Regions from separate parts of the Enterococcus salsurae genome, predicted to be linked through region 2. Evidence: riboswitches for the same ligand, from Rfam matches in the RefSeq annotation. Region 2 holds a riboswitch; the other holds the start of a gene.
The links. A riboswitch is a leader RNA that binds a small molecule or an ion and turns the genes downstream of it on or off. The one in region 2 is predicted to bind fluoride.
Positions count from the first base shown of each region.

Region 1: it holds a riboswitch for fluoride, as region 2 does, so the genes downstream of both, ACYVRS_RS08865 (chloride channel protein) here and ACYVRS_RS10380 (cation:proton antiporter domain-containing protein) in region 2, are expected to answer to the same signal.

Region 1 is NZ_BAAHWY010000003.1:134,197-150,573, forward strand. Features, by position in the region: gene glgD (glucose-1-phosphate adenylyltransferase subunit GlgD) at 1-500, shown strand, start outside; gene glgA (glycogen synthase GlgA) at 497-1,930, shown strand; gene ACYVRS_RS08840 (glycogen/starch/alpha-glucan phosphorylase) at 2,047-4,482, shown strand; gene ACYVRS_RS08845 (hypothetical protein) at 4,563-5,315, shown strand; gene ACYVRS_RS08850 (DUF2179 domain-containing protein) at 5,456-6,022, shown strand; gene ACYVRS_RS08855 (cation diffusion facilitator family transporter) at 6,101-7,060, shown strand; gene efp (elongation factor P) at 7,134-7,694, shown strand; gene ACYVRS_RS08865 (chloride channel protein) at 7,760-8,983, opposite strand; fluoride riboswitch at 9,066-9,138, opposite strand; gene ACYVRS_RS08870 (hypothetical protein) at 9,274-9,963, shown strand; gene ACYVRS_RS08875 (serine hydrolase) at 10,007-12,205, opposite strand; gene ACYVRS_RS08880 (GIY-YIG nuclease family protein) at 12,231-12,524, opposite strand; gene ACYVRS_RS08885 (tRNA1(Val) (adenine(37)-N6)-methyltransferase) at 12,514-13,248, opposite strand; gene ACYVRS_RS08890 (lysophospholipid acyltransferase family protein) at 13,485-14,120, shown strand; gene ACYVRS_RS08895 (PTS sugar transporter subunit IIC) at 14,194-15,495, opposite strand; gene anmK (anhydro-N-acetylmuramic acid kinase AnmK) at 15,523-16,377, opposite strand, start outside.
Region 2 is NZ_BAAHWY010000004.1:46,018-62,394, reverse strand. Features, by position in the region: partial or broken gene ACYVRS_RS10420 (IS3 family transposase) at 130-691, shown strand; gene ACYVRS_RS10415 (type 2 periplasmic-binding domain-containing protein) at 977-2,641, shown strand; gene ACYVRS_RS10410 (ABC transporter permease) at 2,729-3,643, shown strand; gene ACYVRS_RS10405 (carbohydrate ABC transporter permease) at 3,664-4,551, shown strand; gene ACYVRS_RS10400 (DUF624 domain-containing protein) at 4,624-5,244, shown strand; gene ACYVRS_RS10395 (glycoside hydrolase family 13 protein) at 5,258-6,880, shown strand; gene ACYVRS_RS10390 (glycoside hydrolase family 66 protein) at 6,919-8,856, shown strand; gene ACYVRS_RS10385 (LacI family DNA-binding transcriptional regulator) at 9,047-10,042, shown strand; fluoride riboswitch at 10,135-10,208, shown strand; gene ACYVRS_RS10380 (cation:proton antiporter domain-containing protein) at 10,249-11,421, shown strand; gene ACYVRS_RS10375 (ATP-binding protein) at 11,547-12,740, shown strand; gene ACYVRS_RS10370 (PTS sugar transporter subunit IIC) at 13,037-14,320, shown strand; gene ACYVRS_RS10365 (GntR family transcriptional regulator) at 14,503-15,243, shown strand; gene ACYVRS_RS10360 (helix-turn-helix transcriptional regulator) at 15,440-15,652, shown strand; gene ACYVRS_RS10355 (hypothetical protein) at 15,649-16,245, shown strand.

The sequences.
Region 1 (16,377 bases), on a different contig from region 2:
ACTTAGGTCAATTTTTACGAGAAATGATCGCTATTGAAAACACTGGTTTATATGAATATACAGGCTATTTGAGCAATATTTATGATATCCCATCGTACTATCAGACCAATATGGATATGTTGGATGTTCATAAGTTTACGTCACTGCTCTATTCGAATCAAAAAATCTATACTAAATTAAAAAATGAAGTGCCAACTTATTATTCGGAAACATCTGATGTCATCAATAGTCATTTTGCTTCTGGCTGTATCGTTGAAGGGAAAGTGGAAAATTCGTTGATTGCCCGTCGTACCACGATTCATCCAGATGCACAGGTCAAAGGCGCGATCATCTTTGGCAACAACGAAATCAAAGCGGGAGCCAAAGTTTCTTATGCGATACTCGATAAGAATGTGGTCATAGCAGAAGGTGTCAAAGTCGAAGGCACCAAAGAAGACCCAATCGTGATCAAAAAGAATGCCCACATCACCGAAGATATTATTGGAGGCGCGACCGCATGAAGGTACTATTTGCAGCAGCGGAATGTGCGCCCTTCTTCAAAACCGGCGGGTTAGGGGACGTTGTCGGCGCATTGCCAAAAGAACTAGCCAAAAAAGGGGTCGAAACGGTTGTTGTCTTGCCTTTTTATACATTGATGCCTGACAAGTATCAAGCGCAGCTGGAAGACTGCTTTTCATTTGAAGTTGCTGTCGGATGGCGCAAACAATACTGCGGTATCAAAAAATTGCAGCTTGACGAAGTGACCTATTATTTTATCGATAATCTCTATTATTTTGGACGTGAGCGGATCTATGATTTTTATGATGATGGCGAACGTTTTGCGTTCTTCCAGTTGGCTGTCATCGAGATGATGGAACGTGTCGATTTTATTCCTGATGTCTTGCATGTCAATGATTATCATACGGCGATGATTCCCTTTTTGCTGAAAGAAAAATTCAGTTGGATCAATGCCTATCAAGATATCCGCACCGTGTTGACGATCCATAATATTGGCTTCCAGGGCTGGTATAGTCGTGACATCTTGCCTGATTTATTTGGTATGGGCACTGAGCGCTATGATGATGGGACAGTCCGCTTAAATGACTGTCTGAATTTTATGAAAGCCGGTATCCTCTATGCCGATCGCATTACAACTGTTAGCCCATCCTACAGTGAAGAAATCAAAACACCCGCATTCGGTTGTGGGCTTGAAGTGATCTTACGAATGGAAACAGGCAAACTCAGTGGCATTGTCAATGGGATCGACTACCAAACCAATGATCCAGAAAATGACCCTTATCTACCATTTGCCTTTAGCAAGTCTGATTTGTCAGGCAAAGAAAAAAACAAGCAAGACTTGCAAAAAGCATTTGGTTTGCCAGAACGCAAGGATGTTCCGTTGATTTCTGTGGTGAGCCGCCTAACGACGCAAAAAGGCTTTGATTTGGTCTTAGCTGAAATGGACAACTTATTGCAATTTGATGTTCAGTTTGTCTTATTAGGTACTGGAGAACCAGATTTTGAAAATGGCTTCCGCCATTTTGCACAACGTTATCCGGATAAATGTGCCGCTGCCATCACGTTTGATTTGGCTTTGGCGCAAAAAATGTATGCGGCGGCTGATATTTTCTTGATGCCTTCTGCTTTTGAACCATGCGGTCTCTCACAAATGATGGCGATGCGTTATGGGACTTTACCAGTGGTCCATGAGATCGGTGGCTTAAAGGATACAGTGATCCCTTATAATCCAATCACCTCTGACGGTACGGGATTTGGCTTCCAAGATTTTACCCCATTCAATTTGATGCAGGCACTGAAGCAAGCTGTACAACTGTATCAAGAAAATCAGACAGTCTGGCAGCAATTGGTCCAACAAGCGATGGCGAAAGACTTTAGCTGGGACCAAAGTTCAGATGCCTATATCGATGTATATAATCAAATACGAGCATAAATCATGATTGACAGAAGCGCGCCTTCGTCTGTTGCAGCTTGACTAAAGCTGGACGGCGGCAGCGGCAGGCTTCTGTCTTTTTTTTAAAATCCAAACACCATAAGGAGTTGAACCCCATGACAAAAGAACAGTTGCGGGCACTGCTGGAAACGAGTATCAATGAACTGTATGCTACGTCAATCGAAGAAGCTTCTGCACAAGAACTCTTTCAAGCTTTGGCCCACGTAGTGAAGCAGGCGTATGCAGATGGCTGGCGCCAAACGAGAAAACATATGTTAGGAGAACAGCAAAAGCAAACCTATTATTTTTCCATTGAGTTTTTGCCAGGGAAAATGCTGAAAAGCAATTTGCTTAGTTTAGACTTATTGACGACTGCAGAAGATGTATTGAAGGATATCGGTACGTCATTAGATGAAGTTGCAGAAACAGAAAAAGACATGGCATTAGGCAACGGGGGTCTCGGCAGACTGGCTTCTTGTTTCATGGATTCATTGGCTTCCCTAGGGTTGCCGGGCAATGGCAATGGCATTCGCTATAAATACGGTTTATTCAAACAAAAATTTATTGATGGCCACCAAGTCGAGTTGCCAGATGATTGGTTGCGTTCCGGCAATGTTTGGGAAGTGCGCAAGGAAAGCAAAGCTGTGCCTATCCATTTTGGCGGTCATGTGTATCTGAAAGAAAATGAGGCCGGTGTCTTGAAACCAGTCTATGAAGGTGGATTTACTTGGCGGGCTGTACCCTATGACACAGCGATGGTTGGCTATCAAAACCACCATCTCAATACCCTGCGTTTATGGAGCGTTGAAGTTCCTGCAGAAGAAGAGGCCAAGTATGCAACGCTAGAATCCCGGCAAGCACTTGAAAATCTGACGGCTGTGTTGTATCCCGATGACTCAAATGAAACAGGGAGACGGACGCGACTGATGCAAGAATATTTTTTTGTTTCTGCTGGTATTCAAAGCATCTTGCGCTACTATAAAAAGCTGCACCTGCCAATGGAACAAATGAGTGAGAAAATCGCGATCCATATCAACGACACCCATCCCGCCTTATGTATTCCTGAATTGATGCGTTTGTTGATCGATGAGGAAGGATTGGCGTGGGAACAAGCATGGGCAACCACGATCAAAGTGATGAGTTATACCAACCATACCATTATGGCAGAAGCCCTTGAGAAATGGCCGGTGGAAATGATCAACGAAGTGCTGCCCCGGATGTATCAAATCATCGAAGAAATCGATCGCCGGTTTATTGAGGGACTGGAAAAGATCCATCCATGTGATTTATTGAATAGAACCCGCATCATCAGTAATGGCCAAGTGCATATGGCCAATCTATCAATTATTGGCAGCCACAGTGTCAACGGGGTAGCCAAATTGCATTCCGATTTACTAAAATCAGTGGTTCTGCATGATTTTTACATCATTTATCCAGCACGTTTCAATAACAAAACCAATGGGATCGCGCAGCGAAGATGGCTGCAGTTGGCCAATCGTCCCTTGACCAAAGTCTTAGATGAAACAATTGGTGAAAGTTGGCATCATCAACCAGAAGATTTACAACTGTTAAAAAATTATCAAGACGATCCATCAGTCTTACAAGCACTGGCTGATGCAAAAAGAACCAACAAAATCGCTTTAGCAGATTATATCGCCGATCGTTGCGGCATCCAAGTTGATCCCAATGCCATCTTTGATGTCCAAATCAAACGTTTGCATGCCTATAAACGGCAATTGCTCAATTTGATGCATATTTTGAAATTGTATTTTGAAGTCAAAGAAAATCCCGATGCACCATTTCATCCAAGAGTCTTTATTTTCGGTGCAAAAGCAGCACCTAGTTATCACTATGCAAAATCGATCATTAAAGCCATCAATGAAACGGCAACAATGATCAATCATGATCCGGCGATCAAAGATAAGCTCAAGATTGTTTTTCTGGAAAACTACAACGTATCTTTAGCTGAACGCATCATTCCGGCTGCAGATGTCAGCGAGCAAATCTCACTGGCTTCAAAAGAAGCTTCTGGTACCAGCAATATGAAACTGATGCTGAATGGTGCGGTAACGATTGCCACGCTTGATGGGGCCAATATTGAGATTCGTGATGCGATCGGTGATGAAAATATTGCCATATTCGGATTGACGGAAGAAGAAGTCTACCGGTATTATGCAGAAAAAAATTACTCTGCCTATAGCTATTTCGAGAATGATCATCGACTGCAGCGGATTATGAATGCCTTTATAGACGGAACAATCCCGAATATTGAATGGGAAGGCAAAGAGATTTTTGATTCATTGCTTAAATATAATGATGAATACTTCGTGCTACGAGATTTTGCGGCGTATTGCGATGCCCAAAATCGCATGGATATTGCCTATCGAGATACCCGTAGATGGCAGAAGATCAGCTTGATGAATATCGCGAATGCCGGCAAATTTACCGCAGATAAAACAGTCCAACAATACGCAGATGATATCTGGCAGATCGAACCATTGTTTGCCCATGTAAAGGATGCCCATGATGCGAGCTTGACCGAAACGAATTGATTCTTTGTGCAGGTGCCGATGATCGTTAATGAAATTCATGACCATTTGTGGTATGATGATAAAAAATCACGTGTAAGAGGATGAGTAGAGTGGCGAATTATTTAGATGTCAAGCGCAAGCATTTTCGCTTTCCAGCCTATGATGATGCAGAAGGCGTTAAATTAGAATCAGAGCACAAACCTGCTTTTAGTCAAGAAAATGATTGGATATTGACTGAGATCAAAGATACACCAAGTCGGCCAAAGCCTGAAAAAGAAATGATCGAGCGCAAAGTGCCTTCAAGCCAACGCAACCGCGGGCATAATGTCCAGCAAAAAGAAGAACTTGCACAACATCGGGCCAACTTGCCTCGGTATGAAAAACGGCCAGTCAAAGAGCAGCAGCCAACAGGGAAAACCAATTTTTTTGGCAGTCAAACCAAGCGCTCTTCTTATCAAGTGACCAGTAAAGAAGCCAAGGCTGAACCTATGACGACACCGAAAAAGGAGTATAGCGGCCGCTCTTATTTCGTGCCGAAATATATCCCGGCCTCGATCATCCCGGATGAACCAAAGCCTGAAGTGTCTCAAAATGATTTGTTGGATTCGATGGCAAAGCCGCAAGAAAGCTATTTATTGTTTGATCAAGAACCGGCAGCGTATCAAGTCAAAGAAGCCAATGATCCAACTGTTAAGAAGTTCAACCGTCCACAGGGTGTGGGGATGACCCGCAGCCAATATCGCGCTGTGAGCAAGAAAACCGGTGAAAAAAAAGGCTTGCTTGATCGCACGCTGCAAGGCATGATCGAAGACGACAAAATGGATGACGAAAAAAATGGGTATTTTCGTCCCTGATCACAAAATAGATCCGCCTCACATCTTGTGAGATGGGTCTTTTTTTTCTACTGCTCCCTCAATGGAAAAACCTCCGATTTCTGCTCAATCATTTCAACTTTTGTCGTGCATTTGATATGCTTACTATAGGAGGGATTTCCATGCAAATTGATCTGCAAATGTTGGCAATGATTTTCTTTATCAATCTTGCCTATGTCACATTAAATACACTACGTTTTTTACTAACGATGAAAGGCTACCGCGTGATTGCACCGTTGGTGAGTATGATCGAGATCATCATTTATATTTTGGGCTTGTCGCTGGTCCTTGACCGCTTAGACAATCCTTTGAATCTGTTGTTTTATGCATTGGGCTATGCAGCAGGTGTCAGTATCGGCATCAAGATCGAAGACAAACTGGCTTTAGGGTACACCATGGTGACGGTGATTCTGCCAAGCAATACCGATGAAGAAAAAAGTTTGCCTAAAATCCTTAGACAAGAGGGATATGGCGTCACGCAAAGTTATGGAGAAGGGTTGGAAGGGCCGCGTTTGATATTGGAGATTTTATCACAAAGAAAAAGTGAAAAAAAATTATATCAAACGATCAAATCAGTAGAAGAACGAGCCTTTATCATCAGTTATGAGCCAAAATATATTTCCGGCGGATTTTGGACAAAAAAAATCAGTCGTCGGGAACAAAAAATCCATCAAAAGAACCAACAGTAAACAAAGAAAAGATGTTCAAATACATGTCACAGCAGTATAATAAGAAAGGTTTTTTATTTGTGAGAGGATGCGTGAGATATGGAAAAACAAGCCAATGGAATGATGGCAGTCTTCGCTGCCCTAGTGTCGAACATTTTGGTGGCTATCAGTAAATTTGTCGGCTATGCCTTGAGTGGCAGTGCAGCCATGTTGAATGAGAGCATCCATAGTGTGGTGGATTGCAGCAATCAGATTTTTTTGTTGATCGGGGACAAACGATCAACGAAAGGACAAAGCGAGCTGCATCAGTTTGGTGAAGGCAGAGCCAAATATTTTTTTAGTACGATCGTTGCCATGATGCTCTTCTTTGGCGGGGGCGCATTAGGTGTCATGGAAGCAGTGGAAAAATTGCTGCATCCTGCCCATGAAGTTGGCAATACTTGGCTGGTTATCGCCATTTTGTTGTTTGGGATGGCCGTTGAAGGCAGTTCCCTATGGATTGCGATCAAAGAGATCCGAGAATTGAATGTTGAGAAGCAACCCATCTATCGCTTTTTAAAAGAAAGCCGTCATAGCGAAATCTTGATCATTTTTACTGAAGATTTTTGCGCGATATTGGGATTGATGATTGCTTTGGTAGGTACCTTGTTGACTATGGTCACCGGTAATGCCTTTTTTGATGCCTTTAGCGGCTTGTTGATTGGGTTGTTGTTGATGGTTGCCGCTATCTTTTTGGCACGGGAGTTTTATAGCCTATTGATTGGGGAAAGTGTGACCAAACGCGATCTGGCTGTCATCAAAAAAGCGTTTGAGCGTTCGGATGTTGATCGCTTGATCGATGTCAAAACCGTTCATTTGGGACCAGCAGAAATCTTGATTGCTGCCAAAGTCGATATATCAGCCAAGCAAGAAGAGATCGGTTATGAGATCATCAATGAAATCGAAGCGGAGATCCGCCATCAAATGGCGGACAAAAAAGTGTATATTTATATTGAAACCGATGAGTATGATCCGCATTATATGGAGAAACGCCGCCAACTTGTTCGTCCAAAAGAATGATTTAGCTAGAATACTGCCCTTTTATTTGATACAATAGACAAGGATTATCACAGAGTGAAGGAGAAATCAATTTATGATCAATGCAAGTGATTTAAAAGCAGGGATGACATTTGTTCAAGACGGCAAATTAATCAAAGTATTAGATGCAAGTCACCACAAACCAGGTAAGGGCAATACAGTGATGCGGATGAAACTAAGAGATGTACGCTCAGGCTCAACCTATGACACCACATTTCGCCCAGAAGAAAAATTTGAAAAAGCCCATATCGATACAAATGCTGTTCAATATTTGTACACAATGGATGATACTGCTTTCTTTATGGATCTAGAAACGTATGAACAATATGAGATCCCTGTTGAAGTCGTAGAAGAAGAAATGAAATACATCCTGGAAAACATGGAAGTAAAAATCCAATTCTTCGGCACTGAGGTCATTGGTGTGCAATTACCAACAACTGTTATCTTGAAAGTTGTTGAAACACAACCATCGATCAAAGGCGCAACTGTTACAGGTTCTGGGAAACCAGCAACGATGGAAACTGGTTTGGTTGTCAATGTACCTGACTTCGTTGAAGAAGGCGAATTGCTTGAAATCAACACGGCAGAAGGTACGTATATCAAACGTGCAAAATAATCATGAATCAAAAAAGCGATGAAAAAACAGTAGCCGTTTTTTCATCGCTTTTTTTTGGTTGTCGATCAAAGCGGCCGTAGATACCGCAGATCCTGATTTTTCTGCAACCCGTAGATACTATTCGAGCCGCTAGAGAAATAAGCCACGGAACAAACGACCGCAAAATAAGGCACCGCTTGAAAACCAAATACTTCACCGCCAATAAAAATTGGTGCGAGTACAGTATTGGTGGCACTGCCAAAGACACTGGCATAGCCAAGTGCCGCAACAAGTTCTACAGGCAAGCCAATAAGGGGCGCCACAACCACACCAAGTGTTGTACCAATGGCAAATAGAGGCGTCACTTCTCCACCTAGAAAACCAATACTGATCGTAAAAACGGTCAACAACGTTTTCAACAGCCAATCATAACTATAGATCTGCTGATCAGCAAAAGCCGCAGCGATCAAATTGGTTCCCAGTCCAGCATATCTGCCTTGATAAAAGAGCACCAAACAGACTGCCAAAAGAACACTACCAAAGAAAATGCGGCGTAAAGCATTGGGCATTTTTTCTCGGATCCTTTTTTTAAAATGGGCCAACAAGAAAGCAAAGGCCGCACCCGCTAAGCCAAAAATCAACCCTAAAAGCAGTAATTTGACAAAGACAGCAAAGGTGAAATCAAAGGTACCTGAAAGAGGCACGCTGAACTTTTCTAAGCCTGCCCACTGCGATACGCCACTCGCTGTAAAAGCGGCCACCAATGCCGGCAGGAGGGCATGGTGGAACAGTTTGCCCACCACCAAGACTTCTAAGGCAAAAAAGGTCGCAGCTAGCGGCGTTTCGAATAAACCAGCAAAGCCGGCAGCCATCCCGATGATGATCCATGTTTGGCTGTACTTTTCCAGGTTGAGCCAGGCACCAAAACGATTGGCGATCGTCGCGCCTAATTGAACAGCTACACCTTCACGTCCGACACTGCCGCCAAATAAGTGCGTGATCCAAGTACCAATCATTACGAAGGGAATCATTCTTAATGGAATAGTCGACGCTTGTTGCTGTCCGACCAGAAAAACCAAGTTCATGCCTTGCGTACTTGTTCGGCCATATTTTTGAAAAAAATAAACAAACAACAGTCCTGCAAAAGGCAAAAAAGGAACCAAATATAAAAAGTGAGCCATCCTAAAGGAAGTCAACAGCAGCAAAACCTCTCCAAATCCGGCGTCCAGCAAACCCACAACCACGCCTATACATATACTGATCAAACTTAAAAGCAAAAATTCCCTATAGTTTATCCATTGTTTTTCCATGTCACATCAAACCCTCCATGCACGTTTTTCAATTTGCCATTCACGGTCTCTACATAAAAATAATGACTTCTACACACTCAAATAAGTGGTAGAAGTCATTAGCAAGTTTGCGGTTTCAGTTAAGACCGAGGAAGACATTCATTTCCTTTTTCGCTGTTTATTATCTATCAAAAGCGCAGGAATGTCAATGGATGAACACAGGAGATGTATGCGTGAGATTCGAGGTTATGTTTTTTGTTTACATATGGTAAAATTAATTTATTAAGTGGATAGAAAGAAGGAAACGCAAAATGATTGGTATGATCAGTGCGGAGTTGTGGCAACAAAGTGAATACTTTTACTATACGGTTGTTCCGGTGATGCTCGTCATTGGCTTAGTGGCCATTTTAGGCTTGATGATTTTCTTATTGTATCAGGAAAACCGCCATCCCAAAGCAATTGCTGTTTTCATTGGTTTAGTCCTGATGTGCGGCATTGGCTTTTTGGTAGGGGATCATGTATTTCATGACTTCAAAGAACTGAATGGACAGGTCACGCCCAGTATCCGAGATCGTGAAAAGCGCTTTGTCGGTTATAAATATTATGATCGTGATACTATGGCAGTCTATCAACGAATCCAAGTCAAAGAAACCATCGATTCATTTGGCATCTATCAATCAGAGCCAGTCACGCAGTCGATCACTTATTTGGGATCAGCCCATGATTCTGTCTATTTCAAAGTTGGAGAGCAAGTCTATTATGCACGGATGGCGCCGACATTTGTTGCAGAGGACACCGCAGCATTAAAAGGAATTCAATATCATTTGACAGATTCTTCGTATGAAAAAATCGGTTTTTTAACAGAAACCAATAATTATCTTGAAACGATCGAGATTCCGGAAAGTCAGGCAGCACTGACCTTTGAATCAATTGATTCGGTGATACCGCAAGAATTTGGCAAAAGCCAGTCAGCCTGGGCTTTACCAACAGATAAATCATAAAAAGCAGAGAAAACAAGGCCGTTTTCTCTGCTTTTTTGCGCATTCACTTCATGAGCTCATATATTTGTTTTGACAGCTTTGAGATGGTTTCGTAAGAAGTATTGCGCGTCATAATAGATAGCACATAGGGCTGATCTGTATAGACAATCGCGATATCATGGGCGACGCTAGTCAAATCACCTATTTTATGTGCGACTTTGACTGGCAGGTACTTAGGGATACGCTGGTTGTCATATACGGTATTTGACAAATCATTGATCAATTGGCCCCCTTGATTATAGACGGCTTGCATCAGTAGAGCATTTTCTTTCGCGTTGATCTTGAATGGCCCTGTCCAAGTCCTGCCGATGATTCGGCTGATCTCATTTTTCATTTTGCTATCATATTGATTGGCACCATAATAGCCTAAGAAATTGGCCCCTTGATTGTCGGAATATTTTGCTGTCATGGTTTGGATTTGCTTCAAACTAAACTGCTGGCCGAATCTTTTGCCTTGTAAAATCCCTGCACCGCCCCGCATATACGAATAGGGCATTCGATTGATCGCATCTGTGTAGGTGTATTTTTTGTTGGCGTCTAATTTTTTCTCTAGAATCATCTTTTGCGTATAGTATAAAGCCGGCAGCTTTCCAGTGGAGGCGGGATGAACGTTCATTGTACTATTGCGGCTGGCTGTTTCTCCATCGACTAAGCTCATCACGTAAACACTCATTTTATCATTCGCAGAGGTGTTTAGCAGGTTCTGGACTTTTTTCAGTTTCTCTTTTTGCGAAGCAGCATGTTTGACGCCATTTTGATTGATATAGCCGACCCATTTCCCTTTAGCGGTGTACAAAGACAGATATGTGCTGCCATTGAAGTGCTGATATTTGCCGCGGGCTGTCAGCAACTGATTATAGTAGTGTTGTCCACTCTCTTTTTTCTGCCAAGCAAAATTTTGCCAAAGGTCATAATTTTTGGTGATAGTGATCGTTTGACCGTACGTTTGATAGCTGCCTTGTTTGCCATTGGCAACAGAAACGGCAGATTGATTCAAATATCCTAGCCAACGATCATGATTATCATAAAGGGACAGATAGGTACTTCCGTTAAAATGCTGATATCGCCCTTTGGCGTATAAAGTCTGACCGATTAAATTTTTGGATTTATTTTTAGACTTCCACGAAAAGTTTTGCCAGAGATCATAATTCTTACTAGTAATGGTCACGTATTTCTGGTAAGTTTGGTAATTTCCTTGCGGTGCGTCCACTTGTTTGGTCCCTGATTGAGGCAAGTAACCAATCCAGTTGTTTTTGCTGTCATACAACGAGAGGTAGATCGTACCGTTGAAATGCGTATATTTGCCTTTGGCCAAATACGTTTTGCCAAGCAATGTTTTGGTCGTACTTTTTTTAGTCCAATTAAAATTTTGGAAGAGGATGAGGTCATCTTGGGTGATCGTGATATAGCGGCCAACAGGCTGATAATTGCCCTGAGGACCTTTGGCGTGTAGAAATTGATTTTCTTGTACATAGCCGATGATCTGTTCTTTTTGATTGGATACAGCTAGATAAGTTGTGCCATCGAAGTGGCGATACCAAGTTACAGCGTGCAGTGTTTTTTCTTGGTATGCCGATACATCCTCTTGTTGAGATAAAGCCAAATCTTGATAGAGGACGCTATTTGCTGAAAGGTGCCCAAATTGCTCTGTTACCAAGGCGGCTCCTAATGGCTGCTCGGAGAAAGTAATCGCACCTTCGGGAAGATAACCAATGAATGTTCCCTGATTGGACCATAATCCATAGACGGTTTGATCATCGATTTCACCGGTGGTCTGAACTTTGTAAGTCTGTTGGTATAAAGCAGATAAATCTTTGCGGATCACATTCTCTGCTGCATCGTATAAAACGCCCTCTTTGACGACGACTGTTGCATACGGCAATCCATCATAGTCTGAGTGGACGGTGCCTTTTGTAGAAGCAGACGGTTCTAAGCGCTCAACAACCTCGCTTGTGGCTGCTTCTTCACTAGGCGCGGACGTGCGTGTTTCTGAACTACTGCCCTCGCTGATTTGACTGGAACTACTGGTTTCAGTCAAATCACTGCTAACACGCGTTGACTCCATTTCAGCAAAGGACGAAGAGATGGAGTCTTTTGTACGATCATTCATGGTGTTTTCTTGCTGCACCGCCTGAACGGTGGTGATTCCAGTGCTCAGCAGCAAAAGACCAGTCAACCAAAGATTTAAACAAACTTGTTTCATTTTTATCAACCCCTTTTTGGTCTAGCTAGGATGACACGTGCAGTAAAACATTTTGTGCTTGATGTTGGGTGAGATACTGTTCCTTGTCTTTTCTGCGTAATTTTTTGAAGGCTGCTTCGGCTTTAGTGGCTTCGCTTCTGCTAGAGAATGCTTCTGCGTGGATCATTTGTGATGGACGCCGGCTGGCAGGTCGGGTGTATTTGGCACCGATGCCTTGATTGTGTTCCTTTTCTCGCCGAATCAAGTCGGTGGTGTAACCGCCATAGAAAGTCTGGTCACGACAGGACAAAACATAGAAGTAATGATGATCAGCTGCCATAAAGCATGCCCCGCACTTCTGTTAAATACTGGCCATTTTCATCATAAGTGAGTAAAGGCGGATCGATTTTGAAGCCATCAGCCTTGCCATCTTTAATCCCTTCGATCAATAAGATATTGGCTTCTTTGCCGGCCTTCGGATAAACGAATCGGACCCGTTTAGGCGCGATCCGATGGCGCCGCATACAATCAAGAATGTCCAAAAAGCGATCAGGACGATGCACGAGCGCAAAACGACCGTTCATTTTTAAGGCTTTGCTTGCCATCATAACAACTTCCTCCAGGTCCGTAGTGATCTCGTGTCTGGCAATCGCTAAATAGGGATTCGGATTCTTGACAGCGGTTGGCAGATTTTTAAAATAAGGTGGATTGCATACCAGCAGATCAACAGAATCTGGTTTGATTTTTGTAAACATTTGTTTTAGATCGATCGGATAAACCGTGATTTGATCCTCGAGCTGATTTAAGGCAATACTCCGTTGTGCCATATCTGCTAAACGGGCTTGTAATTCGATTTGAATGATGTGGGCTTTTGTTTTGCGACTCAAAAACAAACCGACTGCGCCATTGCCTGCACACAAATCAACGATCAAGCCGCGTTTAGGAATGGTAGGGAAATTTGCCAGTAAGACTGCATCTAAAGAAAAAGAAAACACATCGCGGCTTTGAATGATTTGAATATCATCCGCATATAATTGATCAATTCGTTCGTTGGGTTGTAACATCACAAGACTCCTGTTCTACACTTGATTCCAAAGAAAGGCCCGCCTGCAATGCACCCTGCAGCAGAGCCAACTTTCATTCCTATTATAGCAAATTCAGATAATGGATACTAGAAGCCAGGTCTTTCTTGCGACGCCAGCCATCAAGCGGGAGCCGTTCCAGAATAAAGGAAAAAATACTTGTCATTTGGGCTTTTTTTTAGGATACTGATAAGAGGAAGAAAGAAAGGACAATGAATATGTTTTTTAGATTTATGCGTGGTGTCGTTCGGGTCGTATTGTTTCTGATCAATGGCAACGCCCGCTATCAAAATAAAGAAGTATTGCCTCAAGATGAAAATTATATCTTAGTTGCACCACACCGCACCTGGTGGGATCCATTGTATCTGGCGGTAGCAGCCAGTCCCAAAAAGTTCAGCTTTATGGCCAAAGAAGAATTGTTCAAGAACCCAATATTACGGTTTATCTTGACCCATGCCAATGCCTTTCCAGTCAAAAGAGATAAACCAGGACCAAGTGCAGTCAAAACGCCAGTCAAAATACTGAAAGATACCGATCTAAGCTTGATCATGTTTCCCAGTGGTACGCGACATGCGACCGCATTAAAAGGCGGAATGTCTTTGATTGCCAAAATGGCCAAAGTCCGGATCGTGCCTTCTGTATATCAAGGACCGTTGACATTGAAAGATTTATTCAAACGTAAGCGTGTGACTGTCCGGTTCGGCGAACCAATCGATGTCAGTGATATCAAGAAGATGGATAAAGAAGGGTTAGCCGAAGTTGAACGGCGGATCCAGCTTGCCTTTGATCAATTGGATCAAGCCATCGACCCAACGTTTGTTTATGAAATCGATGAAGCCAAAAGAGAAGATTGATCACAAAAAGACCATTCCGCGGAATGGTCTTTTTTTACGTACTGTTTTGCTGCCTGACGCAAAGTCGATTTGGTTAACCCATTTCTTCTGCGGGCAACTGTTCTTTTTCCAGCTCATTTTTGTCGTAGATTTTCACAAACGGATAATAAATCAGTACTGACAACACGATCAGCAAGACATTCAAGACGATCGCCCGCCAATCGCCGCCGGTAGCTAAGAAGGCGCCAATCGGACCAGGCAGTGTCCAAGGGGCATTGACAGTTACTTTATTGACCAACCCAATCGATGTTGCTATCCAAGCTATGACCCCGTTTACCAAAGGTGCGATGATGAATGGTGGTATCAAAATCGGGTTCAAGACAATCGGCGTACCAAAAATCAAGGGTTCATTGATGTTGAAAATGGCTGGCAATAAAGCGGTTTTCCCAAGTTTAGACCCAAACTCTGATTTTGTGCGGAAAGCCAGCAAAATAGCCAAGCCAATCGTGGAACCAGCACCGCCGATCCAAATAAACCATTGGTAAAAAGGTTCAGCAGCAATATTAGGAATGAGATCCCCAGAGGCCATCGCTGTTGTATTTCCTTCCAAAAGCTGCAACCAAAGGGGTCTTGCCAAAGAACCAACGATCGAGGCACCATGGATCCCAAAGGACCAGAAAAAGGTTGTCAAGAAAGTGATCAATAGCACACTAGGCAGACTATCAGCTGCGCTCACCAATGGATCCACAACTTTTGCTACGATCGTATGCCAATCAAATCCAATGTAATAGGTGATCGCACCCATCCCCAAAATAATCACCAACGTTGGCGTCAATGCTTCAAAAGAACGCGCCACAGCTGGCGGTACTTGCGCGGGCATCGTGATTTTGAACTTTGAACGATCGGTGATACGATAAATCTCAACCGCCAAAATCGATGTAATGATCGCAACGAACATACCGGCACTGCCTAGGTTTGCCATTGGCAGCACAAAGCCAACAGTTCCAGTTGCATCTAACGCTTCTGCAGGAATATTCACTGGTGTAAATGTCAACAAAAAGGCAGTTGTGGCTAAAATACCGCCTGATAAACCATCAAGTTTGTAAGAACGGGACAAACTAAACCCTATCCCGAAGGCAGCGTACAAACTCATAATGTACATCGTCATGCGATAAGGCAATAAAATCGTTGTGGCATTACTGGAAAGAAATTGATAGATCCCCCAATCTTGCGGCAATGGCGGGAAAGCCAATATCATGAAAAATGAGCTGACGATAATCAATGGCAATGTTGATACGATCCCATCTCGGACGGCCCGCAAATGACGCTGATTGCCAAGAAATTCCATTGGCCCAGCCAAATGTTGTTCAATAAACTGGGTAAATTTGTCTAACATATAGTCTACCTCCTAATTATTCTTTATCTAAGATTGTTGTGTCCAAGGATTGGGAATGATCTTGCCTAAAATCACACCCTGTGCAGCACCGGTAGCAGCTGGTGCGTTATTGATATGACCTTGCAATGTTTCATGACCTAAAATAGCAAAGGCCACGGCTTCTTTGCCATCATTGGAACCACCGATAGCGTCCTGGTTCAGCAAGGGCACACCATCAGGCAAATAATGACCGATCATGCGGCATAAGGTCTGGTTATGGGCACCGCCGCCGGATAGGATTACCTCGATATCTGTCGAACCAAGAGTGGGAAAGACAAATTTTTGGTAACTATCCGCAATGGTGAAAGCAGTAAAATCAGTGACGGTCGCAATCAGATCTTCCGCGGGTTCACCAGCATATTGTGCCAATAACCCTCGTGTGAATTGTTGACCAAATTCTTCTCGACCAGTACTTTTGGGCGGGGAAAGGGTCAAAAATGGATGATTTCTCAATGCTTGTTGGAGCTTAGGAATAATCTTTCCCTTTGCAGCAGTCTGGCCAAATGGATCAAAGGGCTGATCAAACAGATCGCGCATCATTTGATCAATGATCATATTGCCAGGACCAGTATCGAATGCTAGTAAATCATGGATCGTACCGCCTTTGGGTAAAACAGTCACATTGCCGATCCCGCCAATATTTTGCAAGAGGCGATGTTTTGTATTGGATTGAAACAATACGTATTCGGTAAATGGCACCAATGGCGCTCCTTGACCGCCTGCAGCCATATCCATGACTCTAAAATCTGCCACGACAGTCGTTTTGAGTCCGTAAGCAATAATCGAGGGTTCGCCAATTTGCAAGGTACTGTTGGTCAATGGATCATCTGAGGGCGCATGCCA
Region 2 (16,377 bases):
GGTATAATGAATATTTGTTATCTGGGAAGCTTCATCATAATCACCGGAAAAATCAAAGTATTCTGAAGAACAAAAACGAATAGCCGTGGATTATTATTTTGAATATGGCCAATATTACGCACGAACCATTCGTATGCTCAGAAGATTTCTCCTGTACAACCAAATCTATTGAATCGTAACTTCAAAGCAAAAAAACCAAATGAAAAATAGTTAATAGATATTACTGAGTTTAAAATTCCTGAAGGGAAAATCTATTTGTTCCCGCTTGTCGATTGCTACGATGGAGCTTTTATTAGTTGGACCATTGAAACAAATCCTGACGCAGAATTAGTGAGTGCTATGCTATATTGTGGACGAGCTGAGCTCTACCCTTCAAGGTCAAGAGCGTCCAATCATTCATTCTGAACGTGGGGCTCATTATCGATGGCCAGATTGGATCGAGCGAATGAACAAAGCAAACTTGACTCGCTCCATGTCTAAAAAGGGGTGCTCACCAGATAACTTAGTGTATGAAGGTTTCTTTGGACGATTAAAAAACGAGGTGTTTTATCAACGTGACTGGAAAAACACAACAATCAATCAGTTTATAAACCAATTGGATAACTATATCCACTGGTATAATCATAAACGGATCAAGTTAACTTTAGGAGGACTAAGTCCTCTTCAATATCGGAAGAAACAAAGATGTATTTTTAAAAATGGTCCAGAAAAACATCCGCACCCCCAAACCCACAATTTTAAACTGCCCTTGACAGGAGATGATGGAGTCTCTAAATCACTATATTTTTAACTAGTGATACCGATATAGATATATATCTGTAATAAACAAAAAAATGAAAGCGTTATTGACAAGTTCGTATAGACAATGATACTATTATAGAGTAAACGTTTACGTTGTTTTGTTAGTAGTATTTTCTCATTTTTTTTAGTTATTTACGTAAACGATTACGTAAACCAAATAAAAGGAGTATTACGAATGAAAAAGATGCATAAAATTTTGACCGGTTCAGTTGTATTGAGTAGTGTTGTCTTACTTGCAGCATGCAGTGGCGAACAAGACAAAGAAGCAAAAACAGATACCGATGGAAATATTGTCATGACAGTGGGTCAACAGACGCAGCCAAACTCCAAACTCCCTGATGGAGACTCTTATGCAGATAATGCTTATAGAAGACTGATAAAAGAAGAGCTAGGTGTGAGTATTGAGAGTGCATTTGGGGCAAATGGTGATGATTATACCAGACAAGTGTCGCTTGCCATTGCTTCAGGCGATCTACCAGATGTAATGGTTGTCAGCAGAGATGAGATGGAGGAATTGGCTGACAATGATTTGATTGCTGATTTAACAGATGTTTATGAAGAATACGCTAGTGATAATATCAAAAATATATACAATTCTTTTGACAATGTCCAAATTGATTCTGCTAAAATAGGCGATCGAATTATGGGACTACCAGGCACTGCGAATGATTTTGGTCCTAATTTGGTTTGGATTAGACAAGATTGGTTAGATGACTTGGATGTCCAATTGGACGAAGATGGCAATCATGCCATTACTTTGGAAGAGCTAGAATCAACGGCCAAAACCTTCAAAGACAAAGATGCAGGAGGAACAGGGAAAACACAAGGTCTCGCATTTGCCAATTGGCTAACTTCCGATAGTCATGGAGGATCTGGGTATACAGCAACTGCGATATTCAATGCCTTTGATTCATTTCCTAAAAATTATTTAGTTGGGGAAGATGGTCAGTTGGTTTACGGGTCAAATACTGCCAAAACCAAAGAAGGATTGAGCTACGTAAAACAACTATTTGACGATGGAATTTTAGATGATCAATTTGGTACGCGAACATACGACGACATCAATGCGATGATGATTAATGGAGAACTTGGTATTATACCTGGCCCTTGGCACTTATCTGATTGGGCTTTGGTTCAAGCAAAAACTGCAAACCCTGATGCAGCATTCACGCCTTATGCAATTGAGAGTAGTGATGGTCAAGTAAATGGTGTGAGCAAACCAGGTGTAGGCGGCTATGTAGTTGTTAATAAAAATTTTGCAAACCCAGAATTAGCCATAAAAATAATCAATTTATTGTTTGATGAAGTACCAAACTCAACCGATATGGAAACAGAGTATCCTGAAATATATGCCTATGCGCAAAAATCTGTAGACGGATCAGTACGTCCAATGAATATTGAAATGTTCGAAAACTTAAGTGAAATATCTGATGCAGTGGAAGCTTCTCAAGCGGCTGAAGGTGAGATAGATATTGATGATATTTCAAGTTTCACAGTAAAAAACAATGCACAAAAAATTAAAACCTATCTTGATGATCCGAGCACTGCAGATCCAACAGATTGGGCGGTCTATGCGTCGAGATTATTGGCTGTAACTAATGTGATGAACGGTGTACGGGAAGAGAATATCTATAATGAAATCACGCCATTTACGACATTTGAAACCATTAAAGCAAGTGAGCGGAATGGTGCCCAAATTTCAAAATTAGAAGAAGAGACGTTTATCAAATTTGTGACAGGGGAAGAATCTTTGGATAATTTTGATTCATATGTGAAGACTTGGAATAGTCAGGGTGGACAAGCGATTTTAGAAGAAATGCAAAAGCTCGCGGATGAATAAAGGTCATTTCTAAATTTTGGGTAGAGCATTTGTTCATTGCTGCAAATGCTCTACTATATTATCAATTATCAAATAAGGAGAAAGTTTATGGAAAAGCTTGCAACAAAAAAGAAGTGGTTTTCTAAAGATCAGTGGTTATTTCTAGCAATGATTGCGCCGGGAATGATTTTTCTACTAATCTTCTCGTATGCGCCAATGTTTGGTTTAATTATGGCATTTCAAGATTTTGTTCCAGCGCGTGGCTTTTTGGGTTCGGATTTTGTTGGACTAGATAATTTTATCTATATTTTTAATTTGCCTGATATCTGGCAAGTAACCTACAATACGGTTTTTATCGCAGTAGGGAAAATTGTGTTGAACACCATTATTCCGATTATCTTTGCCATTTTATTGAATGAGATTCGCGTCAAATGGATGAAGAAAACCATGCAAACAATCGTTTATTTGCCACACTTCTTATCATGGGTCATCTTGGCATCAGTTATTCTCAATCTATTTAATTTAGATGGTACTGTGAATCAAGTGTTACAAAGCTTAGGCTTGGACCGAATTAACTTTTTGGGCAGCAATGCTGTGTTTCCACATTTGTTGATTTGGACAGATGTATGGAAAGGATTTGGTTATAACTCTATTATTTTCTTAGCGGCAATCACATCGATTGATCCAGGGTTATATGAGGCTGCAACAATGGATGGCGCTAGTTGGTTGCAACGTGTAAAACATGTGACGATTCCAGGCATGATGTCTTTTATTATTTTGATGACCATCTTGGCTTTACCAGGTATCTTAAGTGCCGGATTTGATCAAGTTTACAACTTATATTCACCACCAGTCTATGCTAGTGGAGATGTTTTGGATACTTACATTTATAGAATTGGGTTAATCGGACGTGATTATAGTTTAGGGGCTGCAGTAGGACTTGTCCGGTCGATTATCGGTTTGATTTTGATTTATGTCTCGAATAAAACAGCTGAAAAAGCCACAAATCGGGTTATGTTTTAATTCATAGAGAGGAGAAAAAGATGAGAGAGAAATTCGGTATTCGACAATTTGTGATTTATTTAATCGTTATTTTATTAACACTATCTTGTTTGGTCCCTTTATTAAACGTTCTGGCGCTGTCCCTAAGTTCCTCCCAAGCAGCTGCAGGGAATAAAGTAGGACTTTGGCCAGTAGATCTCACGTGGGCAGCATATGAAAGAATCATTAACGATACACAGTTTTGGCGTTCGTTTGGGATCTCTGTTTTTCGTGTATTTGTTGCTTTGGTCCTTAATTTAGTGATGATCGTCACCTTAGCTTACCCATTATCAAAATCAAAAAAAGTGTTTCGGACTAGACGTTTCTTTATGGGATTTATGGTTTTTGCGATGCTCTTTAATGGCGGGATGATACCGACCTACTTGATTGTACGTAATCTGGGAATGATCAATAGTATCTGGGCGTTAATATTACCGGGTGCTGTGCCTATTGGCAGTGTCATTTTAGTCATGAATTTTTTTCGAGGGGTACCTAAATCTTTGGAAGAGTCTGCATTATTAGACGGAGCAAATGCATTTGATGTTCTGCGTAAGATATACATTCCCATATCTTTACCTTCTTTGGCAACTGTATCATTATTTAGTATTGTCGGGAGCTGGAATGATTTCTTTGGTGGTTTGATTTATATGACAAAAATTGAAAATTACCCATTAATGACGTACATTCAATCTCTGTCTGTCAATATTGCAGAAACTTTGCAAAATGCAAGCGGCATGACATCAGAACAATTACAAAGTTTATTAGCTGTTTCAGATCGTAATCTGAATGCAGCGAAAATCATTGTAGCGATTGTCCCCTTGTTGGTGATTTATCCTTTTTTACAGAAATATTTTGTACAGGGAATTGTTGTTGGGGCTGTAAAAGAATAATTCTAATCATGAGATAATTGAAAAACAAGTCAATGGATTCGATAAGAACCTAAGAAGAAGGGAAGTAAACCTATGAATTCTTTTTTTCGAATAGATGGACCCGTCTATAACCTTTTGATGAAGTTGTGGAGTCTGTTCGTTCTCAATTTATGTATTTTAATAGGGAGTATCCCAATTGTAACAATTGGTGTTGCAACCAGCGCAGCTTATGCCGTTTGCTTTAAGTTGCATGAAAACAATGATACACGTGTTATTGAAAACTTTATTTTGGCATATAAACGAAATTTCAAACAAGCTATTGGTTTTAGCATCATGCAATCTATTGTTTTTTTCGTTGTGGTTGTCGATTTGAATTATATGATTCATTTGGATCAGCAAAATCTCATTGGCTTGCTTGGGGTATCTATCGTGGGTCTTGTCCTTGTGTTAAGTAGTCAATATACGTATGGTTATATTGCACGCTTTAAAGATTCGGCTAAGCTTGTTTTCATGAACTCTATGAGGCTTGTCTTAGCAAATATGCGGGTGAGCTTTTTGTTATCAGTTATCACATTGTTCTTGCTATTTTTGATAGTGACCTCCCCAATTGCATTTGTTTTTGTGTTGTATCTGAGCATTTTTATTGGGTGTAGTTTTCTTGTATTCTTAAAATCATTTTTAATGTTAAGTGTATTTAAAAAGTATGAAATGTAAAAGGAGATTCAATATGAGTTCATGGTGGCAAAAAGCAGTCGTATATCAGGTGTATCCTCGTAGTTTTCAAGATAGTAACGGGGATGGCATAGGTGATTTAAAAGGGATTATCCAACGATTGGATTACTTGGCGTATTTAGGCATTGATGCGATATGGTTAAGTCCTGTCTATAAATCGCCAAATGATGATAATGGTTATGACATTTCAGATTATCAAGAGATAATGGACGAATTCGGAACAATGGAAGACATGGAAATTCTGATTGCAGAAGCTATGAAGCGGAATATCCGAATCGTTATGGACTTGGTTGTTAATCATACCAGTGATGAACATCCCTGGTTTGTTGAGGCGAGACAGTCAAGAGACAATCAATATAGAGATTTTTACATTTGGTCAGATCCTGATTCACAAGGGAATCCGCCCAATGATTTAGGTTCAACATTTTCTGGTCCAGCTTGGGAATATAGTGAATTAACGGGACAGTATTATTTACACTTATTCAGTAAAAAACAGCCGGATTTAAACTGGGAGAATCAAGAAGTAAGACAGTCTGTTTATGACATGATGAATTTTTGGATTGAAAAAGGGATTGGCGGATTCCGAATGGACGTTATTGATTTAGTTGGTAAACAACCATTCAAAAAGATAACAGGGAATGGGCCTAAACTGCATGAATACTTGCAAGAAATGAATCGAGCTACATTTGGCAACAAAGACCTTATGACGGTTGGAGAGACTTGGGGAGCAACACCAGAAATTGCTAAATTATATTCCAAACCCAATCGTAATGAACTGTCAATGGTTTTCCAATTTGAGCATTCCGGTCTTGATCAGCAACCAGGAAAAGAAAAGTGGGATTTAATCGACCTGTCTATTCCAGCACTAAAGGACGTTTTTTCCAAGTGGCAAACAGAGCTGGCTTCCGAGGGATGGAATAGTTTATTTTGGAATAACCATGATTTACCAAGAATCATTTCTCGCTGGGGGAATGATAAAGAGTTTCGCGTCCAAAGTGGAAAAATGTTTGCAATTTTGCTGCATTTATTAAAGGGAACCCCGTATATTTATCAGGGAGAAGAAATCGGTATGATCAATTATCCGGTTGAAACCATTGAAGAAGTCGATGACATTGAGAGTATCAATATGTACAATGTCCGCTTGTCGCAGGGCTATGCAAAAGAGGATATTTTGGACTCGATCAATGCAAAAGGGAGAGATAACGCAAGGACACCGATGCAGTGGAATGATTCAAAAAATGCAGGATTTACCTCGAATAAACCTTGGCTACATATAAATCCTAATTATCCTGAAATCAATGTGGAGAAAGCTCTTGAGGAAAAAGATTCCCTTTTCTACACATATAAAAAATTAATCCAATTGCGACATGAACATCCAATTGTAGTTTGGGGAACTTATAATTTGGTTGATACCGAAGACGAAAATATTTTTGCTTATTGCCGTGTGCTAGATGAGCAAAAATGGTTGATCATTACTAATTTTCAAGAAAAGACAACTACTTTTGATCTAAAGGAAGAGCCAAAATCAGTTTTGATTCAGAATTATACGAAGAAAGAATATACAAAAGGTATGCTCTATTTGGACCCCTATGAAGCTGTTGTCTTAGAAATAAGCTGATTTACTTAGTGACTGAAATATTTAGAAAAGGAGTAAATATGACGAAAATAAGAGAAAAAAATAATAGAAAAGTTCTTGCAACAAAAAAAGATACACAAAAAAGCTGGACTGTTTCGATTATTATCATTGCCTTTCTTTTCGTTTTTATTTTTGGTAGTGCTTATATGAACAAAAAATTGCAAGAGGAGATGGTGGGCATTCAATATGATGCAACATTAAAGTTTTCAGTAGATAAATCTATGTATGATCCCGGGGAAACCATCATCTTGACGTTATCGACAAGTTCAAATTCTCTAGAACCATCTAAAGGCAAGTATCTTGTCAACGTGAAATACTTGAACGAAACAATCGATACGATTGAAGGCGTTTGGGAAACGACATCAGAAGGGAGCATTCAAGAGGAAATTGAATGGACTGCACCAAACGAAGACTTTAAAGGCTATTTATTTGAATTGGACATACTCGATTCAGAGGGTCACGCTATTCGACACATGAATACAGCAGCAGATGTGTCAAGTACATGGACGAAGTTTCCTAGATATGGCTTTTTGACAAATTTCGATAAGGATATAGACACTGAAGCAGTGATTGAGCAAATGAACGACTGGCAATTAAATGGGATTGAATACTATGATTGGAAATACCTGCATCATCAATTAATTCCTGAAGATGGAACAATGGAGTGGCAAGATTGGGCTGGTCGCAAGATTAGTGGAGAGACCATCAAAAGCTACATAGCTGAAGCAAAAGCAAGAGGGATGACAAATATGTCCTATAATATGATTTATGCTGCGACAAATAATTATGCTCAATATGGTATCAAAGAAGAGTGGGGGCTGTGGTATGCAGAAGATCATGAAGCTGGTAAAAATAAAGGTGATCGATTTACATTCTCAATGGGTGCAAGTCCTACAGGTCAATCCAATCTCTTTTTCTTTGATATTCAAAATCCAGAATGGCAAAACTATATTATTCAAAAAAATTTAGAAGCTCTACAAGTGATGGGATTTGATGGTTGGCATGGAGATACAGTGGGTGAATGGGGAAAAATGTGGACTCATGATATGATTGGTGATGAGACACAAGGTATTTATGTGAAGGATGGGTATAAAGAATTCTTGGATATTGCCAAAGAGAAGCTTGATAGCTATTATCTATCATTTAATCCTGTAGGTGCTCAAGGTATCGAACAGGTAAATGCCTCTGCTGTGGATGTCCTATATGCAGAAATCTGGCCTTGGGATACAACAAGTGATGGAGAGCAGTACAATACTTATCAAAGTCTAAAGAACGTCATCGATAATTCTCGAGACCAAAGTGATGGGAAATCTCTGATCATTCCAGCATATATGGAATACGATTATGCTGAGAGTGTGGTGAGTGAACCTTTTAATATGTCTGCAGTTTTATTAACAGATGCGGCAGTATATGCTGCAGGAGGTTCACGTATTGAATTAGGTGATGGCGACGAAATGCTATCGAATGAATATTTTCCCAAGCATAATTTATATATGTCAGATGAACACAAAGTACGTCAAAAAGCGCTGCAAAATTTTATTGTTGCTTATCAAAATCTTTTGCGGGATGGATTAGAAGATAATGATAAACTGATTGAAATTGTTCATCATAATCATTCAGAGAATGGTGATCCTAATACAATATGGACATATAGTAAGTCAGGAAATGGATTTGATACCATTCAAATAATAAATTTGCTTGGTGTATCAGACAATGACTGGCGTGCCAATGAAGGAAAAAAAGAAACGCCTACTAGGATCGAAAATGTGGTGGTTAAATATTATACTGATGACTCATTTGAAAGTGCTTGGGTAACTTCGCCAGACCCTGCATATGATTCTGTTTCTAAGGAATTATCTTTGGAATATGGTTCTGATGAAAAAGGGAGTTATGTACGGGTGTCAGCTCCGTCTTTAGAATATTGGGATATGATTTATTTTAGTCATCTAAAGAAATGAAAGAACATGAATGACTCCAGCAACAAGTTTTTACCACTTTTGAAGATGATCAGCATAAAGGAATCCCACTGTTTTCATTTGTCTAAAAATGAAGTAGTGAGGTTCTTTTTTGACGAAAAATCTCTCGCATTTCTAATAAATTTGTGTAATACTATAGTTACGAACGTAAGCGTTTACCCGGGAGGTTTATATGCAATATACAATTAAAGACATTGCTAAGAGAGGGAATGTCTCTATAGCTACTGTATCCCGAGTGATTAATGATCTTGGTGGATATAGTGAAGAAACCAAACAAAAAATATTAACGATTGCGCATGAATTGGGCTATAGTCAAAATAAATCTGCAGTATCATTGGTAAGCAAAAAAACAGATTTATTAGGAATTATTATGCCACAATATGCGACTAGTTTTTACGGAGATATAATTAGTGGAATTGAAGATGAGGCATATAAGAAAGGTTATAACGTGATCTTGACACACGCAGGTATTGATGGATCAAGAATGAGGGAAAGCATCACTCTAATGAAGGAGCGAAATGTCGATGGCTTTATCATTTTCTCGGTGGATTTATCAGACGATGAGATCAATTTAATCAAAAATAACAACATCCCATGTGTGTTGCTTTCTGCAGATACAGTAAAAGGTGATATTCCCTTTATTAAAGTCAATGATGAAGAGGCGATTGCTGATGCGACATCTTATTTGATCAAAAGAGGATGTAAAAAATTGGCCTTGATTGGTGTAAACCCAGCAGATCGTATTGCAGGTAAAGCGAGAATAGTAGGGTTTAAAAATGCATTAGCCAGTCATCAATTGATTTTTTCAAATAAAGATATTTATGTTGGAGATTATGGTTTTGATTCTGGAAAGGAAAATATGGAGGAAATTATTCAGGGGGAGCTTAACTATGATGGCATCGTTTGTGCCAGCGATGAAACAGCATTAGGAGTGATGTCTGCTTGTTCTGAGGCAGGGATCAATATTCCAAGTGGCTTATCTGTCATAGGATACGATAATTCATTAACTGCAAGAATGAGCACACCTGCTTTAACTACAATATCTCAACCTTTCCATGAGATGGGAAGCGAGGCAATCGATATGTTGATTCAACTCATAGAAAATGTTGGAAATGTGGCATCAAAAGTTGTGAAGCATGAGATTGTAGTCAGGAATTCCGTTAAATAGTTAATATAAGCATAGAACATAGAGATGAGAATAATCGATCGGTTCACTTGTATTTTGTATTGACCAACAATAAAATATATATCATAATATAACATAAATATGGGAATGAATGTCTCCCTCAGTGATGCTGGAACCGCAAATGATTGCTAATGACTTCTACAGGCTTTTTTTAAGCTTGTAGAAGTCATTTTTTTTAGGAGGAAATGATGATAGGTAGTATAGTATTCGTCACACTTGTAGGTTTGGTGGTCAGGCACTTATGTAAAAAAGTAAATATTCCGCCATTGATAGGATTTTTAGGTATAGGTATATTTTTGGGTCCATTCACATTGGATGTATTATCGGACGACTTATTAAATAGGTCATCAGAAATAAGAACGATTGCTTTGATCATTATTTTATCCAAGGCAGGATTAGCCATGAATATTTCTGATTTTAAACATGTCGGAGGTCCGGCAATACGCATGTGTTTTGTGCCGGCAATGATTGAAATCATTGGCACAATGCTATTTGCGCCTCTTTTGATTGGTTTGTCACTTCTGGAGTCAGCTATACTGGGGAGTATTATCGCAGCAGTTTCACCTGCAGTGATTGTGCCGCGTATGGTTCAATGTATTGGGAAAGGCTATGGGAAAGAGCATAGTGTGCCGCAAATTATTCTAGCAGGTGCTTCAGTTGAAGATGTTATTGTTCTCGTTCTTTTCTCATCATTGTTAGGGTTGCATCAAAGTGCTGATAGCGCATTTTTGCAGTTGATTGATATTCCAGTTTCAATGATTTTAGGCACACTTGCCTGTCTGGTCGTTGGAAACTTGCTCGTATGGTTATTTAAAAGATATCGCATCTTCGACTCGATGAAAGTACTGCTTCTTCTATCAATTTCGCTGCTATTTATGGCTGTAGAATCTAGGTTAGCAGGTCTCGTGGCTTTTTCAGGAATGCTTAGTGTACTAGGAATCAATGTCATTATTTTAAATAAAAACAAAATAGTCGCACAAAGGCTAGCCCAAAAATTCAATTATTTATGGAACATTGGAGAAATATTTCTTTTTGTGTTAGTGGGCGCTAGTGTGAATATAGACTATGCCATAGCTGCAGGCTTTATGCCGATACTTCTGATTCTAGTTTTAGCAGCAATACGCATGAGTGGTGTCTTTCTTTCTCTGTCCAAAACAAGATTAACATTAAAAGAAAAATCGTTTTGTATGATTGCATATTTACCAAAAGCAACTGTACAAGCAGCTGTTGGTTCAGTTCCGCTGTCATTAGGCTTGCCAGCTGGAGAAATGATACTCACCGTGTCCGTACTCGCCATATTGATCACAGCACCAATGGGCGCTTTTTTGATTGACTCTTTCGTTAGAAACGTGAAAATCTGAACCAAAAGAGGAAAGAAATGCTAACTAAACTTCATTAAAACGTAATTACGACATAAATTTGAAGTTAACTTCAAATAATGATAAAATTTAATATAAAATGATGTTTAGAAACGAGGTGGAAATGGATGTTTGAAAGGCCTACATATCTTCAACGGCTCATTGACTTTAAAGACACTGACTTTATTAAGGTGATTACAGGTGTCAGACGCTCGGGGAAGTCTGTTCTACTACTTTTATTCAAAGAATATTTAAAGCAAGAGGACATTCCGGATGATCATATCATTTACATGAACTTTGAGAGTTTTGACTACCAAACCATTACGACAGAGGAGAAGCTGCGGGAAAAGTTCCAGGAACTGTTGCCTAAAGATGGGAAAAAAGTCTATTTGTTGCTAGACGAAGTCCAAGTAGTCGATGGCTGGCAACGGGTTATCAATGGCGTTCGAGTGAGTTTTAATAGTGACATTGTGATTACAGGTTCGAATGCCAAAATGCTCTCTGGCGAATTAGCAACGCTTTTAAGTGGGCGCTATATTGAAAACCCTATGTATCCTTTGTCCTTCCAAGAGTTTTTAGCGGTAAAACAGATCCATCCTGATTCAAGAAAAGTGGATCCAGCCTACGAAGAGTATGAAAAGTATGGCGGATTCCCAAGCGTTGTGATTGCGGAAGAAGGAATCAAAGATACGATTCTATCAGGTATATTTGATACAATTGTTTTGAATGATGTTGCATTAAGAGCCGGCATAAAGGACCCTGTTGTTTTGAAATCAGTGATTCGATTTTTAGCAGATAATGTTGGACAACTTGTGAACACGAGTAAAATCGTTCATACATTGAAGAGTGAAGGGATTGAAACCACTAGTCACACAGTAAATAGGTATTTAGATTTATTGGAGAGCGGGTATTTATTTTATCGTGCAAAACAATATGATATACGCGGTCGAGAGTATCTAAGGACGAATGGCAAGTACTTTATAGTGGACACAGGGCTGAGAAGAAATGCGGTGGGACGAAAAGATGGCAACTACAGTAATCGTTTAGAAAATATTGTGTATGTTGAACTGCTTCGCAGAGGATATCATGTTGATATTGGTAAAATAGAGCAAAAAGAAATTGATTTTATTGCGCGAAAATTAGATGAGACACTCTATGTTCAAGTTGCTTATCAATTACCTCACAATACGCGTGAAACAGATAATTTACTCAATATTAAAGACAACTATAAAAAAATTGTTTTGACTGGGCGCTATTATGAGGTTGAACAAATTGATGGAATCCCCATTATTTATATTGCAGATTGGCTGCTGGATGAATAGAACAGGTTAATTGAAATCAATGCGTTGCAATGTGATGTTGTTTTATCGCTATTGTGATCATTGTAAAGGATTTAAGTCATCAGAGGAATAGTTCTCTCTCTGATGGCTTTTTTGCAATGGTTAGCTAAAACAATCTGTTTCGGCATCTTTAAAAGTAACTCTAATCAAATGATAAGCTAGGTTAATAAAAAGATTGATTTCGAAAAAGAAAAGACTAGACATGGAAATATTTCCATGCTATTCTTTATTAGAAATCGGTTTCACTATTTTGTTAAGGGTTTGAAAGGAGAAAAATAATGGATAAATTTATAGGATTTATGGAGAAGCATTTCATTCCGATCGCTTCTAAAATTGGGTCTCAACGACATTTGGTTGCAATTCGGGATGGGTTTATTGTGACGATGCCATTGATGATTTTAGGATCATTTGGGGTATTGATCAATAATTTGCCAATTCCTGCATATATTGATTTCATGAATGGGATTTTCGGAGAAGGTACGTGGCAGGCATTTGGGAACAATTTATCAGCTGGTACTTTTTCAATACTAGGACTTTTAATCGCTTTCACGGTGTCGTATAATTTAGCTAAGAGCTATAATCAAGACGCATTAGGTGCCGGCGCTATCTCAGTAGCAAGTTTCTTCGCTTTGGGTGCAATTGCTACCGATGCTGATGGCTTGCTGACAGCAGCTGGATTAGGTTCTCAAGGATTATTTTTGGCTTTGATCGTTGCAATTATTTCAACTGAGATTTTCCGTCGTTTGGCAGGCAATCCACGTTTGGTCATCAATATGCCTGATGGGGTGCCACCTGCAGTGTCTCGTTCATTTGCGGCTTTGTTCCCTGCAATGATCACAGTGTCGATCTTTGCTTTGTTTACCGCAATTTTCCAAGCGCTTGGTGTGACGAGCATCGTTCTTTCATTCTATGAATTGGTGCAACAACCATTTATGGGATTGGCAAATTCATATCCAGCAGCGCTATTGTTAGGTTTCATTTCTGCATTCTTATGGTTCTTTGGTTTACATGGTGCCAATATCATCGATCCATTTATGCAAACGATCAATGTACCAGCTATCGAAGCCAATGCAAAAGCATTGCAAGCTGGAACTGATCTGCCTTACATCGTCAACAAACCGTTCTTTGATTCATTCGTCAATATCGGCGGTACAGGTGCAACATTAGGCTTATTGATTGCGATTTTCTTAGTTGCTCGTCATCATAAAGCGTATATGACTGTGGCAAAATTGTCAGTTGCGCCAGGTATCTTCATGATCAATGAACCTGTAATGTTTGGGTTGCCAGTTGTGCTGAACCCGATTTTGTTCATTCCATACGTGTTGACACCATTGGTTCTAGTCACAACAGCGTATTTCGCAACGGCCACCGGGCTTGTTCCTGCGGCTACCGTGATTGCACCATGGACGACACCACCGATTATCGGCGGTATTTTGTCTACACAAAGTATTGCTGGTGGTATTCTAGCAGCAGTCAACTTGATCTTATCCGTTGTCATTTACCTGCCATTTGTTAAAATGGCGCAAATTCAAGAAACACGTCGTTTGAAAAACGCAGAATAAACAAATAGTTCATTTCAGCTAAATAAAGAAAAAAACAGATTGACCGGCTGCGAGTAAAGTGTGCATCTCCACCTCATTGTGTGACAAATCAAGTTGCAGCAGGTGTTGACACGCTATCGTCAAGCCGGTTCTTTTTTAGTCGTTTTGGAAAAAAATAGGAAACCGTTTCGGAGGTGGCAAAGATGCCGAAGTATTTGGAGATTGCAGATGTACTGCGTAAAAGAATCAAAGATGGGACCTACCCAAAAGACAGCTTGTTGCCATATCAAACAGAGCTGGTGGAAGAATTTGGTGTCAGTCGCATGACAATCAAGAATGCAGTCAATATACTGATCATGGAAGGGCTGCTGCTGACGAAACGAGGATCCGGGACGAAGGTGTTGAACCATTCTTTTGCAGGCAAAGATACATCTTCAGTAACAGAATACAAAGGGTTAAGTTACCAAATGAAACAAGAAAAGCGGCAGTTGACAAGTCAAGTCATTACATTTGAAGTCTGCTTTCCTACGACTAGGATCCAAGAGATGTTGCAGGTAACGCCTGAACAACCTGTCTATCATGTCATCAGACTGCGGGTTCTTGAGGGAAATCCATACATACTTGAGCACTCGTATATGCCTGTCGATTTGGTGCGTGGGTTGACCAAAGATATTTTGGAAGACTCAGTTTATGATTACATCTTGCAAGACTTAGGCCATCGATTTGCCGGCGCTTATCGGACCTTTCAAGCAGCAAAAAGCGATCAGTACGATCAGGCTTATCTTGATTGCAAAGAAGATGACCCAGTATTGGAATTGGAGCAGATCATTTATTTAGAATCTGGCCGACCAATCGATTACTCGTATAGCCGCAATCGCTATGATGTGAAAGGCTATTCGATGTTGGATATGAAACCTGATTTGCTGCAGCATCATAAAAAATAGCAGAGAAATTCGGGCAGTTGGTTCCAAAAAGTCAATGATACGCGTGATGGAAGTAGTAGCTTTCGTCACGCTTTTTTTTTATGTCTAAGAGTATCAAATGAAGTCGCAAGACGCGTACTTAGTGTAAAGGTGCCTTTACACTAATCCTTCTATTATGATACACTAGTTGTAAAGTAAACTTGACAGGAGAAAAGCAATGCCCGTTATGAATAGAGTAAGGATGATCCGTGAAAAAGCTAAACTATCACAAGGTGAACTGGCTGAAATCCTCGGTGTTTCTAGGCAAACCGTCAATGCTATCGAAACCAATAAGTATAATCCATCCTTGGAACTCGCTTTACGTATTGCTCATTATTTTCAATTGCCTATCGAGGATATTTTTAGATTGACTGGGGGGAATGCTAAATGAAACATTTTCGTTCGGATATCATCCAAAAAATTGTGCTGATGATTTGGACCGTTGGTAATCTAGTGGTATTTGCGTGGTTAGGTAAGTGGTATATTGGCCTAATCTTTCTGGTTGTCTTTTATCTCATTTTGGCTTTGATGCTTTGGCTGACACGCGGGGCACGACTTGGAAAAAAGACCTATGATGAAAGACAATTAAAGTTGAAAAGCAGGAGTTATGAGTTAGGTTTGACTGTTGGTGGTCTGTTATTATATTTGGCACCCAATTACTTCAGAGACACCACTCAATTTGCATTATTTGTTATTGGTGTTGTGGGGATGATCATCTTTGGGTATCAAATCATCACAGAAAGTCTATTCGCATGGAATGAATCGAAAAAAGAACGGTATGGTGTCTTGGGTATTGTGACTGTTCTAGGTATTTTGGGTCTGACGTTGTATATTCGGGATACGATAATCGGCACACAATCTTTTTTGGCAAATGGTAGGATTGCCATCGATTCTGGGTTTTGGCTGTTTTTGGCTTGCTTTGTCGTTGGGTGTTTGGGATGGATTCGGATGTATGTGGATAGACATATGATGTTGAAATCTTGATTACGATAGTCAAGTTCAGGTAACATGTATGCAAATGAATAGAGCAACCATTTTGCGCATGGATCAAAAAGAACAAATGAAGATAGTGATTGCAAAACAAGAGGTGGAAGTTTTACTTTCACCTCTTGTTTT